Regions from separate parts of the Micromonospora sonneratiae genome, predicted to be linked through region 1. Evidence: riboswitches for the same ligand, from Rfam matches in the RefSeq annotation. Region 1 holds a riboswitch; the other holds the start of a gene.
What was found. A riboswitch is a leader RNA that binds a small molecule or an ion and turns the genes downstream of it on or off. The one in region 1 is predicted to bind cyclic di-AMP.
Positions count from the first base shown of each region.

Region 2: another riboswitch for cyclic di-AMP. It lies ahead of ACFQ4H_RS08980 (C40 family peptidase); the one in region 1 lies ahead of ACFQ4H_RS18385 (coiled-coil domain-containing protein).

Region 1 is NZ_JBHTMP010000027.1:26,525-34,213, forward strand. Features, by position in the region: gene ACFQ4H_RS18365 (dolichyl-phosphate-mannose--protein mannosyltransferase) at 1-475, opposite strand, end outside; gene rsmI (16S rRNA (cytidine(1402)-2'-O)-methyltransferase) at 675-1,517, shown strand; gene ACFQ4H_RS18375 (hypothetical protein) at 1,611-2,498, opposite strand; gene metG (methionine--tRNA ligase) at 2,665-4,467, shown strand; gene ACFQ4H_RS18385 (coiled-coil domain-containing protein) at 4,576-5,583, opposite strand; cyclic di-AMP (ydaO/yuaA leader) riboswitch at 5,588-5,721, opposite strand; gene ACFQ4H_RS18390 (TatD family hydrolase) at 6,103-7,005, shown strand; gene rsmA (16S rRNA (adenine(1518)-N(6)/adenine(1519)-N(6))-dimethyltransferase RsmA) at 6,999-7,689, shown strand, end outside.
Region 2 is NZ_JBHTMP010000010.1:81,385-89,073, reverse strand. Features, by position in the region: gene map (type I methionyl aminopeptidase) at 1-91, opposite strand, end outside; gene ACFQ4H_RS09000 (helix-turn-helix domain-containing protein) at 187-453, shown strand; gene ACFQ4H_RS08995 (zinc metalloprotease) at 778-1,761, shown strand; gene ACFQ4H_RS08990 (pyridoxamine 5'-phosphate oxidase family protein) at 1,801-2,346, opposite strand; gene dcd (dCTP deaminase) at 2,426-3,004, shown strand; gene ACFQ4H_RS08980 (C40 family peptidase) at 3,161-4,195, opposite strand; cyclic di-AMP (ydaO/yuaA leader) riboswitch at 4,209-4,353, opposite strand; gene ACFQ4H_RS08975 (N-acetylmuramoyl-L-alanine amidase) at 4,591-6,597, shown strand; gene ACFQ4H_RS08970 (C40 family peptidase) at 6,675-7,679, opposite strand.

The DNA of each region.
Region 1 (7,689 bases):
CGTCCAGGGCCATCAGCAGGCCGGCTGCGCAGCCGAGCACGGTCGACTGGAACAGTCGACGGCCGATCCGGACCAGCAGCAGTACGGACAGCGTGCCGACCAGGGCGGCGGAGATCCGCCAGCCGAACTCGTTGTAGCCGAAGGTCCACTCGCCGAGGGCGATCATCCACTTGCCCAGGGGCGGGTGCACCACGTACGCGGCGGTGTTGTTCTTCTCGTCCCACTCGAAGCCCCGGGTGAGCAGGTTGTGGGCGTCGGTGGCGTAGTAGATCTCGTCGAAGATCTTGCCCTTGGGCTCGTCCAGCCCGACCAGCCGGACGATGGCGGCGATGGCCACGACCACGGCGGTGGCGATCCACGAGTTCACGTCGAGCCGGGTGTCGAACGGGGCCAGTCGGCGTCTGATGATCGCCGGGACACCGCCGGAGGGCTGCCGACCGGGACGGTCTCCGCCCGGCAGGCTGCCGGGCGGCACGGCGGACTGGCCGGCTGGTGCGCCGCCGGGTGGATTGTCCGATCTGGCCGAGGTGGTCTCCGGGTGGCCCGGGTTACCGGTCTGCGCTGTCGACGCCAGGGTCACCCCGTGATCGTAGGCTGCGTAGGGGAGAAGCGGAGTCCACCACGGACCCGTTTCAAGCAAGGATCGTCGATGAGGGAGCCAATCTGTGGGTGATATATCCGACTCTGGTCGGTTAATCCTGCTCGGAGCGCCGCTTGGCAACCCTGCCGACGCCTCTCCCCGGCTGCGCGAGGCTCTCGCCACCGCAGACATCGTCGCGGCCGAGGACACCCGGCGACTGGCCCGGTTGGCCAGGGACCTGGACGTCACCATCCCGGGTCGGATCGTCTCCTACTTCGAGGGCAACGAGGAACGCCGTACCCCTGATCTTGCCACCGCGATCCGGGACGGTGCGGTCGTCGCGCTGGTCACCGACGGCGGCATGCCCAGCGTCTCGGACCCCGGCTACCGGCTGGTCCGGGCCACCCTCGACGCGGGTGCGCCGGTCACGGCGGCACCCGGACCCAGCGCCGTCACCACGGCCCTGGCCCTGTCCGGACTGCCCTGTGACCGGTTCTGCTTCGAGGGCTTCCTGCCCCGGTCCGGTGGTGCCCGTCGGACCCGGCTGCGGTCACTGGCCACCGAGGAGCGCACCCTGGTCTTCTTCGAGGCCCCACACCGGGTTACCGGTACCCTCGCCGACCTGGCCGCGACGTTCGGGGCCGACCGCCCGGCGGCGGTGTGCCGGGAGCTGACCAAGACCTACGAGGAGGTGCTGCGCCAACCCCTCGGCGAACTGGCGCAGTGGGCCGCGACGGGCGAACCGCGCGGTGAGATCACCCTGGTCGTGGCCGGTGCGCCGCCGGCCAGCGAACGGCCCCGCCCGGCCGACGACGAGTTGCGGGCCGCCGTGGCCGAGCGGGAATCCGCCGGTACGTCCCGACGGGACGCCATCACCGCCGTCGCCGACGAGTACGGCCTACGCCGCCGGGACGTGTACACCGTGATCCACAGCTGATGGCCACCAGCGCGGCAAGCGGTCCGGCCAGCGCCCACCGGACGGGTCGCAGCGGGTTGCGGCCGGTTCCGACGCCGGCGGATCGTCGACGGTTCAGGCGGCTGCGGCGATGAAACCGACGGTGATGATCAGCGGCCCGGCCAGCCCGACCAGTACCGCGACCAGGCGGGCCCTCGGCTCCGGCAGACGCAGCGCCCCGGTCGACCAGACGATCCCGCCAGCACAGAGCAGGACCAGCATCAGCCCCAGCAGCCAACGCAGGTGCCCGAGGACCGCGCCGCCCTCGGCGTAGGCCATCCGGGCGTCGGCGTCGAGCATGCGCGCCGTGACCCTCGAACCGGCCTGTCGACTGCCCGGACCGACCCCGGCCAGGGCTACGTCCACGACGGTGAACGCCGCGTTCGCGGCAACGAAGGTGCCCCGGCAGCGAAGCTTGACCCCGTTGCCGGTGCAGCCGGTCACGACGACGGTGCCGTACTCGCCCCGGCCGACCGCCAGCCAGAGCGGCTCGGCGCTCACCCAGGCGAAGAAACTGGTCAGGAGGGTCAGCGACAGCAGACCGGCCAGTCCGGTGACCGCGTGCCGGGGTGGTCTGGGGGGCCGGGGCGACCTGTCCGTACGCCGGCCGGGTTCGCGCCGGAACCGGAGCCAGCCGAATCGCGCCTTCGGGTCCTTCCGTACCGGTGTTCCGTCCCAGTGGACCTCTTCGATCGGTAGCCAGAAGGCCGGCTCGTCGGCGGGTGTCTGTTCCGGCGTCGCCGCCCGTAACAGGCGGCGTTCACCCTGTCCCCGAAGGCCCTCGTCATGGCCGGGGCCGGTGCCCCGGATCGGGACCGGCGACTCCGGCGGAACCCGTACCGGGACCCGCTGAGGGACCGCGCCGAGCGGCGCGCCGGTGGTGGGCTCGATGAGGGAGACCAGGTCATCGGATTGCCCGGCGCCCGGTTGGTGGTCTGTCGGTGGCCCAGTCACATCGCCCATTTGACAACGAGTGACTGTTCCGATGCGGTAGAACGCGGTGCGTGTCGGTGGTAAATCGGGCAAAGAGTGCGGAGGTGGCGGGCCGGGTCGGATGCGGCGGCAGGGCTGCGGCCGGTGGCGCTATCCGTTCGCGGTCGCCAGCCGTCGGTCATTAGGCTTGACGACCATGAGTCACGTTCTTGCTGCGGTCGCCTGGCCGTACGCCAACGGCCCGCGCCACATCGGCCACGTCTCCGGCTTCGGAGTTCCCTCCGACGTGTTCAGCCGGTACATGCGGATGGCGGGACATGACGTGCTCATGGTCTCCGGCACCGACGAGCACGGCACCCCGATCCAGGTGCAGGCCGACAACGAGGGGGTCAGCCCGCGTGAGCTGGCGGACCGCTACAACCGGATCATCGTCGAGGACCTGCACGGCCTGGGCCTGTCGTACGACCTGTTCACCCGTACCACCACCGGCAACCACTACGCCGTGGTACAGGAGATCTTCGAGACGATGTACCGCAACGGCTACATCGTGCCCAGGGTCACCATGGGCGCCATCTCGCCGTCGACCGGCCGTACGCTGCCCGACCGCTACATCGAGGGCACCTGCCCGATCTGCGGGTACGACAGTGCCCGGGGCGACCAGTGCGACAACTGCGGTAACCAGTTGGACCCGATCGACCTGGTCAATCCCCGTTCCAAGATCAACGGTGAGACGCCCAAGTTCGTCGAGACCGAACACTTCTTCCTCGACCTGCCCGCGTTCGCCGAGGCGTTGGCGAAGTGGCTGGACACCCGGGAGGGCTGGCGGCCCAACGTACTGCGCTTCTCCCGGAACCTGCTCGACGACCTGCAACCCCGGGCCATCACCCGCGACCTGGAATGGGGTGTGCCGATCCCGCTGGAGGGCTGGCGCGACCGGTCCGACAAGCGGATCTACGTCTGGTTCGACGCGGTCATCGGCTACCTGTCCGCCTCCATCGAGTGGGCCCGCCGCTCCGGCGACCCGGAGGCGTGGCGGAAGTGGTGGTCGGCCGACGGCGAGGGGAAGGACGCGCTCGGCTACTACTTTATGGGCAAGGACAACATCGTCTTCCACTCGGTGATCTGGCCGGCGCTGCTGCTCGGCTACTCCGGCGCCGGTGACCGAGACGGCCAGCCGGGCAACCTCGGCCCGCTCAACCTGCCCACCGAGGTGGTGTCGAGTGAGTTCCTGACCATGGAGGGGCGGAAGTTCTCCTCCTCCCGCCGGGTGGTCATCTACGTCCGCGACTTCCTGGAGCGCTACGACGCCGACGCGCTGCGCTACTTCATCGCGGTCGCCGGGCCGGAGAGCAACGACACCGACTTCACCTGGGCGGAGTTCCTGCGCCGCAACAACGACGAGTTGGTTGCCGGCTGGGGCAACCTGGTCAACCGGTCGATCTCGATGGCGGCGAAGAACTTCGGCGGCATCCCGCCGATCGACGCCGCCGGGCTGACCGAGGCGGACGAGGCGCTGCTGGCCGTCGCCCGGGCCGGGTTCGCAACCGTCGGCGACCTGATCGGCAAGCACCGGCAGAAGCAGGCGATCGGCGAGGCGATGCGGGTGGTGGCCGAGGCGAACAGGTACCTCTCCGACCAGGCACCGTGGAAGCTCAAGGGCGACGAGGAGAAGCCCCGGATGGGCACCATCCTGCACGTCGCGTTGCAGGTGGTCAGCGACGCCAACACGCTGCTCACCCCGTTCCTGCCACACTCGGCACAGAAGATCCACGAACTGCTCGGTGGCACCGGCGTACACGCCCCGATGCCGTCGATCGTGGAGGTCGAGGACCTGGACGGCGGCCCGTCGTACCCGGTGCTGACCGGTGACTACTCCGTCGGCGCGCGATGGGAGTCGGTCCCGATCGAGGCGGGCCGGCCGTTGGCGGCCCCGAAGCCGGTCTTCCGCAAGCTCGACCCGTCGATCGTGGACGAGGAGTTGGCCCGGCTCAGCGGCTGACCCACGGCGCACGGAGACGTGCTGCCAGTTGCAACGAAAGGGCGCATCTCCCCGGTGGACATCCGGGGAGATGCGCCGTCGTTTCGCCGCCGTCGAGGGCTGGCGGACTCAGAGCAGAGACATGTGTACGTGGTCCGTATGGTTACTCGGCCCGCTGTACGACTTCCAGCCGGTCGCCGGGAACCAGATCTGCCGATTCCAGATCACGTAGTAGATGCCGAGCCGGTCGGAGTTACGGACCAGGAACGCGGCAAGGTTGCTGCCGTACGTCAGCTCGTCCTTGGTGTTCCAGGGTGAGAAGCCCGACTTCTGCAGCGACCAGTCACAGGCACGGCCCTTGGGGTGCTCGTACGGCCCACCTGGACGGTAACAACCGACGAACCGGTTGAAGCCGGCCCGCTTCGTCTCCTTGTAGGCGTGCAGGGTGCGCGGGGTGACACAGCCGCTGGTGGTCGGGTCCTCCTGACTGCACGACTCGTTCGGCCACTCGCCATTGGCCGTACGCGGTGCGGCCTTCGCCACCGGTGAGGTGGCGCTGACGTAGCCGCCGCCGGTCACGCTCATGCCACCGACCAGCGCGAGTGCCTTCTCGGCGTCCTTCTTCTGCTTCGCCATGATGGCGACCTGCTTGCTCTGCTCCACGATCTCGGCGTCGAGCGCGGCCTTGGCCCGGGCGGCCACGTCCCGTGCCGCGTTGAGTTGGGAGAGCTTCCGGTTGTTCAGTCGGCTTATCTCGTCGAGGCGGGTCGCCCGGTCGACGAACGAGTCCGGCGAGGTGCTGTTCAGCAGTACGGCCAGCGTGCCGACCTTGCCCTGCCGGTAGGCCTCGGCTGCGATCTGTGCGACCTGCGGGGTCAGCAGGTCGAGTTGCTCCTGGGCCTTCTGCAGTTCGGAAGCGAGGGTCTTCTCCCGTTTCTTCGACTGGTCCAGCCTGGCCTTTGCCTGCATGTAGCCCCGGCCGGTGGTTTCAAGGACGTCGCGTAGCAGTGGCGTCTCGGTCTCGTTCGGCGCTTGTTCGTCGGGTTCCGCCCAGGCCGGGCTGGCGGGCGCCGTCAGGGCCAGGGAGGCCAGTAGAGCCAAGGCAAATGTCAGCCAACCGCGCAGGGGTGCGGTCAAGATACCTTCCTTCCGTTGGCCGCCGATCGGGTTAGCTGACGGGTTCGGGGCGGAAGTGGCCCCTACCGCTGCTGCGGATTCACCCCATGGACGCGGGTCCCCGATTCGCCCCGTACGGCGATTAGGCGGCAGCCTCGCCGGCACCCCGAATCCGTGCCTTCTGGCGATGACCGCCCGCGAGCCTACCTGACCGCCGCGCTGGCAATCTATTTAACCGATGCCGGAAAACGCATTGTGCGGAAGCCCATTCCACTACCGTCTCGCTCTGTGTCGGCTTGTTGACGCATCGGCGTCCCGCAATGCTGCCTGTTGTGCGGAGCGGATTCGCAATGTTGACAATCCGTATTCGCCGGGAGGTAATCGACACGCAGCGTAGGCATTGTCGTGGCGGCACCCGGAGCGGGGTCTGCGGGAAATTCGCCGTCGGTCTGGTCAGAACCGGGTCCCCATCCGGTCGGAACCGGCCCGGGTCCGCCGGGAACTGCACCGGGTCCGGTGGGCGGTGCAGTTGGATATGTGATGCTGACGGTGATGAGCGATCAAGCCGAGTCTCGCCGCCAACGTGCAGCGCGCCGGGCGGGGGAGTTTCCATCCGCGCCCGAGCCGCTGCCCCGCCCGGTGATAGACAGTCACACCCATCTGGACATCACCGTTGCCGAGGCGGGGGTGGCCGGGCCGCCCGTCGGACCCGGCGATCCGGTCGAGGCGATGATCGAGGTGGCCGCCGGGGTCGGCGTCGACCGGCTGGTCCAGGTCGGCGTCGATGTGGCGTCGTCCCGGTGGGGGGTCGAGGTGGCCCGGCAGTACGCGGCCGTGGTCGCCACCGTCGCGCTGCACCCGAACGAGGCACCCAGGCTCGACGACCTCGACGAGGCACTGCGACAGATCGAGTCGCTGGCCGCCGAGGACCGGGTCCGGGGCATCGGCGAGACCGGGATGGACTTCTTCCGTACCGGGGAGGAGGGGCGCGCAGCGCAGGAGACCAGTTTCCGCGCGCACATCGCCATCGCCAAGCGGTACGGCAAACCACTGGTGATCCACGACCGGGACGCGCACGCCGACGTACTGCGGGTACTCGACGAGGAGGGGGCCCCGCAGACCGTCGTGATGCACTGCTTCTCCGGCGACGCCGAATTCGCCGCCGAATGCGTACGCCGCGGTTACGTACTCAGCTTTGCCGGCACGGTGACCTTCGCCAGCGCCACTGCGCTACGGGAGGCGGCCAGGGTGACCCCACCGGACCAGCTACTGGTGGAGACCGACGCGCCCTATCTCACCCCGACGCCACATCGGGGGCGGCCCAATGCCTCGTACCTGATTCCGCTGACCGTACGGTCGCTGGCCGAGACGACCGGTGCGGACGTGGCCGAGCTGTGTACGGCTATCTCGGCCACTGGCGAGCGGGTCTTCGGTCCATGGTGACGCCACAAGGGTCGGGAAGGGACCCTTCACCCGCGGAGAACGACGACCGGAAGGGGTCCCTCCTTCCTCCGCTGCTGGGTCCGGCCGAGATCCGGGAGTTGGCGGCCCGGCTGGGCGTGACCCCGACGAAGAAGTTCGGTCAGAACTTCGTGCACGACCCGAACACGGTGCGCCGGATAGCCAACGCGGCCGGGCTTGCCCCGGACGACGTCGCGCTGGAGGTGGGCCCGGGACTCGGCTCGCTCACCCTGGCGTTGCTGCCGATCGCCGCGCACGTACACGTGGTGGAGATCGACCCGGTGCTGGCCGGTGCGCTGCCGGCGACCGCCGCCGCGCACGCCGGACCCGGTGCCGTCGACCGACTGACCGTCCATCAGGCCGACGCGTTGCGGGTCGGCGCCGCTGATCTGGCCGACCCCGCGCCGACGGCGCTGGTGGCGAACCTGCCCTACAACGTCGCCGTACCGGTGGTGTTGCACCTGCTGGCCGAGCTGCCCAGTCTGCGGCACGGTCTGGTGATGGTGCAGAAGGAGGTCGCGGACCGGTTGACCGCCGGACCCGGCTCCAAGATCTACGGCATTCCGTCGGTCAAGCTCGCCTGGTACGCCACCGCCCGCAGCGCCGGCCGGGTGCCGCCGAACGTCTTCTGGCCGGTACCCAACGTCGACTCCGGTCTGGTCGCCT
Region 2 (7,689 bases), on a different contig from region 1:
CGACGCTGCTCAGCTCGGCCAGCAGCTCGCCGACGAACTGGCCGGTCACCTCCATCCGGCCGATCTCCTCGGCGGACTTGAGCTCGATCACGACAGCCTCCCCCTCCATGTGCGGTATTTTTATACCACGCTCGGGTATTTTTATACCACGCCAGGTCGGAACCTCAGGAGGGGTATCCTGCTGACATGGTTCGCCAACCACTCACCGCCGAACAGATCGCAGCGGGCCAGCGCCTCGGAGTCGCCCTCCGGTCCGCGCGGGCCGGCCGCAGCCTCGTCGAGGTGGCCCTGGCAGCCGGCATCTCCCCCGAGACACTGCGCAAGATCGAGGCGGGCCGCCTTCCCGCACCGGCGTTCGGCACTGTGGTCTGCCTCAGCCAGGCCCTCGACGTCCCCCTCGGCAGCCTGGCCGACGCATGGCTGGCCGACATGCCCATCCGCCAGGCGTCCTAGGGAAATTAGCCGCCCCGACACTCAGGTAGAGATCCGTTTCAGGGTTCCGTGAGGGCCGGCCGGCTGTGATGGCCGACCCTCACGGCGGCTTGCTGCCCGCATCGGAAGAGGGACCGGGCCATGACGTAGGCGGTCCGCCCGCCCCTGACGGTGATGTCTGCCCAACCAGGACCGGCCCACGGCACTTTGCCTGCCAACCGTTCACGTTTCCGAAACAAATCCATGTCTTCAAGTTTATCGATGAAGATGTTACGGTCCTCCCCACGTTCAAGAGCCCGGCGTGACATACCCCCGGTCACGCCGCTGGGAGGAAGAGGTAGACCTATGGGGCTGCGTTCCAACCCGCTGACCTGGCGCAAAGCCGGAGTCGCATCCACCTCTCTCGCCCTGCTGATCAGCGCGACGGCGGCAACCATCGCCCCGACCGCCGCAATGGCCAGCAGCAGCCCACAAGTCGAGTGCGCAGAGCCGGTCGACGTCCACGACTCGACCGCCAAGGCCAAGCCAGGCGCGCCCGGCAAGCACGACCCCAACCACCTGACCGCCGCTCAGATCAGCGAGCGCGAGGCGGACTTCGCCGCCGCGATGCGTACCCGGGCCAGCAAGGCTGCCATGGGTCCGACCATCCAGGCCACGGTCACCATCCCGGTGGTCGTGCACGTGATCCAGGAGAACAGCACCCGGGCCGGTGGCAACATCCCCGACTCGATGATCAATTCGCAGATCAGCGTGCTCAACCAGGCGTACGCCGGGTCGACCGGCGGTGCGGCCACTGCCTTCGCCTTCCAGTTGCAGAGCATCAACCGCGTCACCAACCCGGCCTGGTACCCGATCGTCGACGGCTCCTCCGCGGAACGTCAGATGAAGAGCCAGCTGCGGCGGGGCGGCAAGGAGACCCTGAACATCTACCTCGGCGAGCTCAGCGACGGCCTGCTGGGCTGGGCGACCTTCCCGAAGAACAACCTGGACAGCTACGACGGCGTCGTGGTGCTGAACGAGTCGCTGCCGGGTGGCACCGCGACCAACTACAACCAGGGTGACACCGGCACCCACGAGGTCGGCCACTGGCTGAACCTGTACCACACCTTCCAGGGCGGCTGCTCCGGCTCCGGTGACCAGGTTTCCGACACGCCGGCCGAGGCGTCCCCGGCGTACCAGTGCCCGACCGGGCGGAACACCTGCTCCTCCCCGGGGCTGGACCCGATCAACAACTTCATGGACTACACGTACGACTCCTGCATGTACCAGTTCACCGCCGGGCAGGCGACCCGGATGCTGAACGCCTGGAACAGCTACCGCGCCCCGTAACCGAAATCAGCAAGCACGGCAGAACGGTGCCGGTCCGGTTCAGCGGACCGGCACCGGTTCGTGTTCCACAGCGGCGTGCCGCCAGGAACCACGAATGCGTCGGGTCAGCGTGCCGGCGGAACTCGGGCGACTGGCGGCACCGGCCGGGTCGAGCCACACCTGCACGGCGGGACGCTCGGCGTGACCATGCCGGGACAGCATCGCCACGTCGACGGTGAACTCGAACAGGCGCCAGTCCACATGCGACCCGGCCCGTAGTGTGTCAGCCAGCCGAGCCACCTTGGCCTGGTCGGTCACCGGCCGGGCGCGCCCGGCGACGTACGCCTCGTCGTCGCTCTCCTCGGGCGGGAACGAGTGCAACGCGTAACGTCCGTCGCGTTCGAGGTCACGCCGTTTCGGCGAGTCGATGATGAAACAGTAGAGCCCGTCGTCGGTGATCACCGGGGAGACCGGGTGCACCCTAGGGCCACCGTCGGCTCGCACGGTTGCCAGATAGCCGAAGCCTGGCCCGTACTGCTGCATGAGAGCTCGGATCGCCTCGGCGAGTCGGGGATCGTCGGCGGCGAATTCGGACCAGGAAGCCATGCGACGATTCTATCGAACACATGTTCGAGATCGGTAGTGCGACACAGGTCGTCAGCTGGGGAGTCGCTAAGGTGACACGATGCTGCTCTCCGACCGTGACCTCGTCACCGAGATCAAGGCGGGCGCCCTGGCGCTGGATCCGTTCGAGCCGGCGCTGATTCAGCCGTCCAGCATCGACGTACGCCTCGATCGGCTGTTCCGGGTGTTCAACAACCATCTCTACACGCACATCGACCCGTCCCGGCAACAGGACGACCTGACCTCGGTGGTCGACGTCCCGGACGGCGAGCCGTTCGTGTTGCACCCCGGCGAGTTCGTACTGGCCTCCACGCTGGAGGTGATCTCCCTCGGTGACCAGCTTGCCGGCCGCCTGGAAGGCAAGTCGAGCCTCGGCCGGCTGGGCCTGCTCACCCACTCGACCGCAGGGTTCATCGACCCCGGCTTCTCCGGCCACGTCACGCTGGAGCTGTCCAACGTCGCCAACCTGCCGATCACCCTCTGGCCGGGGATGAAGATCGGCCAGTTGTGCATCTTCCGACTCTCGTCGCCGGCGGAGCACCCGTACGGCTCGGAGGTGTACGGATCGCGCTACCAGGGGCAACGCGGACCGACGCCGAGCCGGTCCTGGCGCAACTGGCGTACCTGGCCGACCCGCTGAGGGTCCTGCCGCCTGCGGCCCGGTAGGGCGACCCTACCTGCCAGACCGACAGCCCACCCGCGAAGGCGACACCCACCCGCCAACGGATCAGGCCCCTTCCGGCCGCGACGAGCGACGGAAGGGGCCTGATCCACGATCGGAGCGGGCTGGCCCGGATCAGCCGGGCCGGCCGTAGCTGTGGATGTTGCCGACGTCGACCTTGCGCATCCTGACCCAGTCGCCGGTCTGCGGGGCGTGCACTATCCAGCCGTCGCCGACGTAGATGCCGACGTGCGCCAGGTTGTTGTAGAAGACCAGGTCACCGGCTTTGAGGTTGGCTCGGCTGACGCTGGGGATCGTCGCCCGCTGCCGGGCTGCGTTGTGCGGCAGGGAGACGCCGGCCTGTTCCCAGGCCCGCATCGTCAGGCCGGAGCAGTCGAACGTGTTCGGGCCGTCGGATCCCCACTGGTACTTCTTGCCGATCTGGGCGCAGGCGAACTTGACGACCTTACCGACGGCACCGCCCGGGTAGACCAACGGGCACGGTGCCGGTCGGAGGGCACCGCCGGCGCCGTTTCCGTACGCGATCAGCCGCAGCTTCTGCAGCCGGGTGACCTCGGCGTCGATCTCCTTCTTCTTCGCAGCCAACTCGGCCTCGGTGCGGGTGAGCTGTGCCACCAGCACATCCAGCGGACCCTTCTGCGCCGCGTAGCTGTTCCTGAGGTCGACCACCGCCTGGATGTCCCGCTGCTGTCCCCGGGCGATCTGGTCGAGCAGGCCGAGCTGGTCCATCAGGGTGGTCGGCGTACCACTGGTCAGGATCGCGTTGAGCGCGGAGACCTCGTTGCCCTTGTACGCCTGTACGGCGATCTGCCCGACCTTGCCCAGTGCGGCTTCGATCTGGACTTCCAGCGGCTGGATCTTCCTGCCCAGCGCATCGGCCTGCTTCTTCTTCGCAGCCAGGTCCTGCCGGGTGGCGTTGTGCTTCTCGATGATCGGTTCGAGCTTCTCCCACGCCTCGTCGATCTGCCGTTCGATCTCGGTCACCGACGGCTCGGCGATCGCCGGCGTCGAGCCGACGAGCACCACGGCGACGCCGACGATCGCGGCCAGGGCGGCAGTGAGGGGGGACCAGCGGTTACGCGGCTTCGCCGCCGTTGCGTCGGCGTGCGCCGACGATGCGGGCCGTAGCCGGGAGGCTTGAGGTGCCACCGGGCGTCCGTACTCCTTCTTCCTTACCGCCTACCGGGTTAGCTGACGGGTTCGGGCGGGAAGAGATGCGCCCTACCGCGTGATCGCGGATTCACCCCGGTGTTGCCCTGGGTCCCCGGCTCATTCATGCGCAGACAACGATTCGGCGGTATCGAGCCGGTGCCGCCCCGGTTAGGCGAACTGCCGCCGTCTCGACGATCCTCAACACTAGGGAGCTTCGCACATCGGCCGCAACCCCGCGACCACATCTACTTCGCTACGTGCACTCCCTGGTCACGGACTGTTCGCTATCTGAAAGTTTCTTGCAACTCACCCATAGATTGCGGCACCTATTGACGGATGCACCTGTGTGGGGTGAGGGTGACGGCCAGAACGATCCACCGAATGGAGGTTCGATGCACCGTCCGAAAGTGCCGGTAGGCCGGCGAATACTGCTCAGCACCGTCGTGGTGGGGGCCGCAACGGTGGTGGTGCCGGCTGGTCCCGCTGCCGCGACCCCGACCGCAAGCCCCCGCCAACAGGAGTACGCGGCAGCCGCCGCCGAGTACGGCGTACCCGAGAGCGTCCTGCTCGGCGTCTCCTACCTGCAGTCCCGTTGGGACACCAACGCCGGTACCCCGAGCACCGGCGGCGGGTACGGCCCGATGCACCTCACCGACGCCCGGTACGTGACCGGCCTGCCCGCGAACGGCCATCACCACTCCGAGGACGAGGACCCCCGGGGTGACGACTCCCGGCCCAGGCTGACCGCACAGCACCCCAGCGTCGGCGCGCCCAGCAGCACGGCACTACAGACGTTGGACGCCGCCGCCACGCTCACCGGCACCGGCGAGGAGTCGCTGCGGTCCGACGCCGAGGCGAACATCCGGGGCGGCGCAGCGCTGCTGTCGTCGTACCAGAAGGCCCTGGCCGGACCGACGGGAAGCACCAGCGACCCTGCGGCCTGGTACGGCGCGGTGGCCCGGTACTCCGGTGCGGACACCACCGAAGCCGCCGCGGTCTTCGCCGACGAGGTGTACGACACCATCCGTACGGGGACAAGTCGGGTCACCGACGACGGGCACCGGGTCAGCCTCGCCGCGCACCCCGGGCTCGCCCCGGCCCGGTCCTGGCTGGACCGGCTCGGCCTGCGCAAGCCCGAGCGCCCGGACGGGCTCGAATGCCCGACCACGATCTCCTGTGAGTGGCTCCCGGCCCCCTACCAACTGCTCGGCGACGGCTCCGACCCGGGCAACTACGGCAACCACGACCTGGGCGACCGACCCGCCCAGCAGAAGATCGAGTACATCGTCATCCACGACGCCGAGGGCTACTTCGACAGCACCACCCGGCTGGCGCAGGACCCCGAATGGGTGAGCTGGCACTACACGATGCGCTCGCGCGACGGCCACACCGCCCAGCACCTCAAGGCCAAGAACGTCGGCTGGCACGCCGGCAACTGGTACGTCAACGCCAAGGCGATCGGCATCGAACACGAGGGCTTCGCCGCCCAGGGCACCTGGTACACCGAGGCGATGTACCGCAGCTCGGCGAAGCTGGTTCGCTACCTCGCCCAGAAGTTCGACATTCCGCTGGACCGGCAGCACATCATCGGGCACGACAACGTCCCCGGCACCGTCGCCGGCACCGTCCGGGGCATGCACTGGGACCCGGGTCCGTACTGGAACTGGTCGCACTACCTCGACCTGCTGAAGGCCCCCATCCGGGGCACCGGCACCCCGCACACCGGGCTGGTCACCCTGGACCCGGACTTCGCCACCAACCGGCCGAACTTCTACGGCTGCGCCAAGTCGCCGCCGGCCCCGCCGACCGAGCCGTGCCCGTCGCGTGGCTCCTCGTCGGTGATCCTGCGCAGCGCACCCAGCCCGGACGCACCGCTGGTCAACGACATCGCGCTACGGCCCGACGGCACCCCGAACACCATGCAGATCTCCGACCACGGCGCCCGGGGCTCGGCCGGTCAGACGTACGCCATCGCCGACCGGCAGGGTGACTGGACGGCGATCTGGTACCTCGGTCAGAAGGCGTGGTTCCACAACCCGGCGTCGGCTCCCACCGCCAAGTGGTCGGTCGGTTTCGTGGTGACGCCGAAGCCCGGCAGGGCGACCATCCCGGTCTACGGGCGGGCGTACCCGGAGCAGGCCGCCTACCCGGCCGGTGTGCCGTACCAGCCGATCTCTCCGTTGCAGTACACGCTCTCCGCCGGTCAGCGGTACGCCGTCGGTGACGTGCTGCCCGGCGAGTACTACCGGGCGACGACGTTCGCCGGTACGTCCCCCGGCGACTTCACGGTGGTACGGGGCGACAACCGGTACGTCCAGATCCAGTTCGGGCACCGGATCATGTTCGTCAACCTCGACGATGTACTGATCCTGCCGTCCCCGGTCGGCGCACCCCGCTGACCTGCGTCCCACACGTCAGGAAGGGCCCCTTGCCAGCCAAGTAGCGATGGCAAGAGGCCCTTCCTGACACACCTCAGCTACAGATGGCGGTACCCCGCCACCGGCATGTACCGCACCGGCGTCACCTGGACCGGTTTGCCGGCTCGGGGCGCGTGCACCATCAGCCCGTTACCGATGTAGAGGCCGACGTGGTGCAGGTCGTCGAAGAAGAAGACAAGGTCGCCCGGTTTGGCCGCCGAGGCGCTGACCCGGGTTCCCTTCTTCCACTGGTCACCGGTGAAGTGTGGTAGGTACACTCCGGCCTTGCCCCAGGCGTACTGGGTGAGTCCGGAGCAGTCGAACGAGTTGGGCCCGGCGGCTCCCCACACGTACGGCTTGCCCACCTGGGCGCAGGCGGTCTGGATCGCGATCCGGGCACCGTCGCCCTCGATCCCGTTGATCGTCGGGCAGTTGGCGACCTTGACGGTCGTCTTCGGCATGGCCGCCTCAAGCCGCTTGATCTCCGCGTCGATCTGCTTCTTCTTGGCGGCCAGTTCGGCTTCCTGCCTGGTCAACTGGGCGATCAGCGTATCGAGCCGGGCCTTCTCGGCGGCGTACTGGTCACGGACCGCCATCACGCCGGCAACCTGCTGCCGTTCGTGCTCGGCGAGCCGACTGAGATAGGTGAGCTGGTCCGTCAGGGTGGACGGCTTCCCACTGGCCAGCAGGGCGTTCAGGTTGCCCGACGGACCGGTCTTGTAGAACTTGACCGCCAGGACGCCGACCTGATCCAGCGCATGATCGACTTCCTGCGAAAGTGGCTGGATCCGCTTCTCCAGATCCTCCGCCTTCTTCTTGTTGTTCTTCAGGTCGACGCGCACCTTGTTGTATTGCTCGATGACCGGCTCAAGCTGTTCCCACTGCTTGTCGATCTGCGCTTCGATTTCCTCCGCGGTGGGCGCGGCCTGTGCCTGCGCGGCGGGCACCAGCCCGACACACACTGCGGCAGCAATGGCCACCAGGCGATGGAAGGCACGGCGCATCCCGCTGCGAGGGATATGGGGCTGCTCCGGCGTACGAGAATGGGATGGCCGACTTGCCACCGGCGCGACT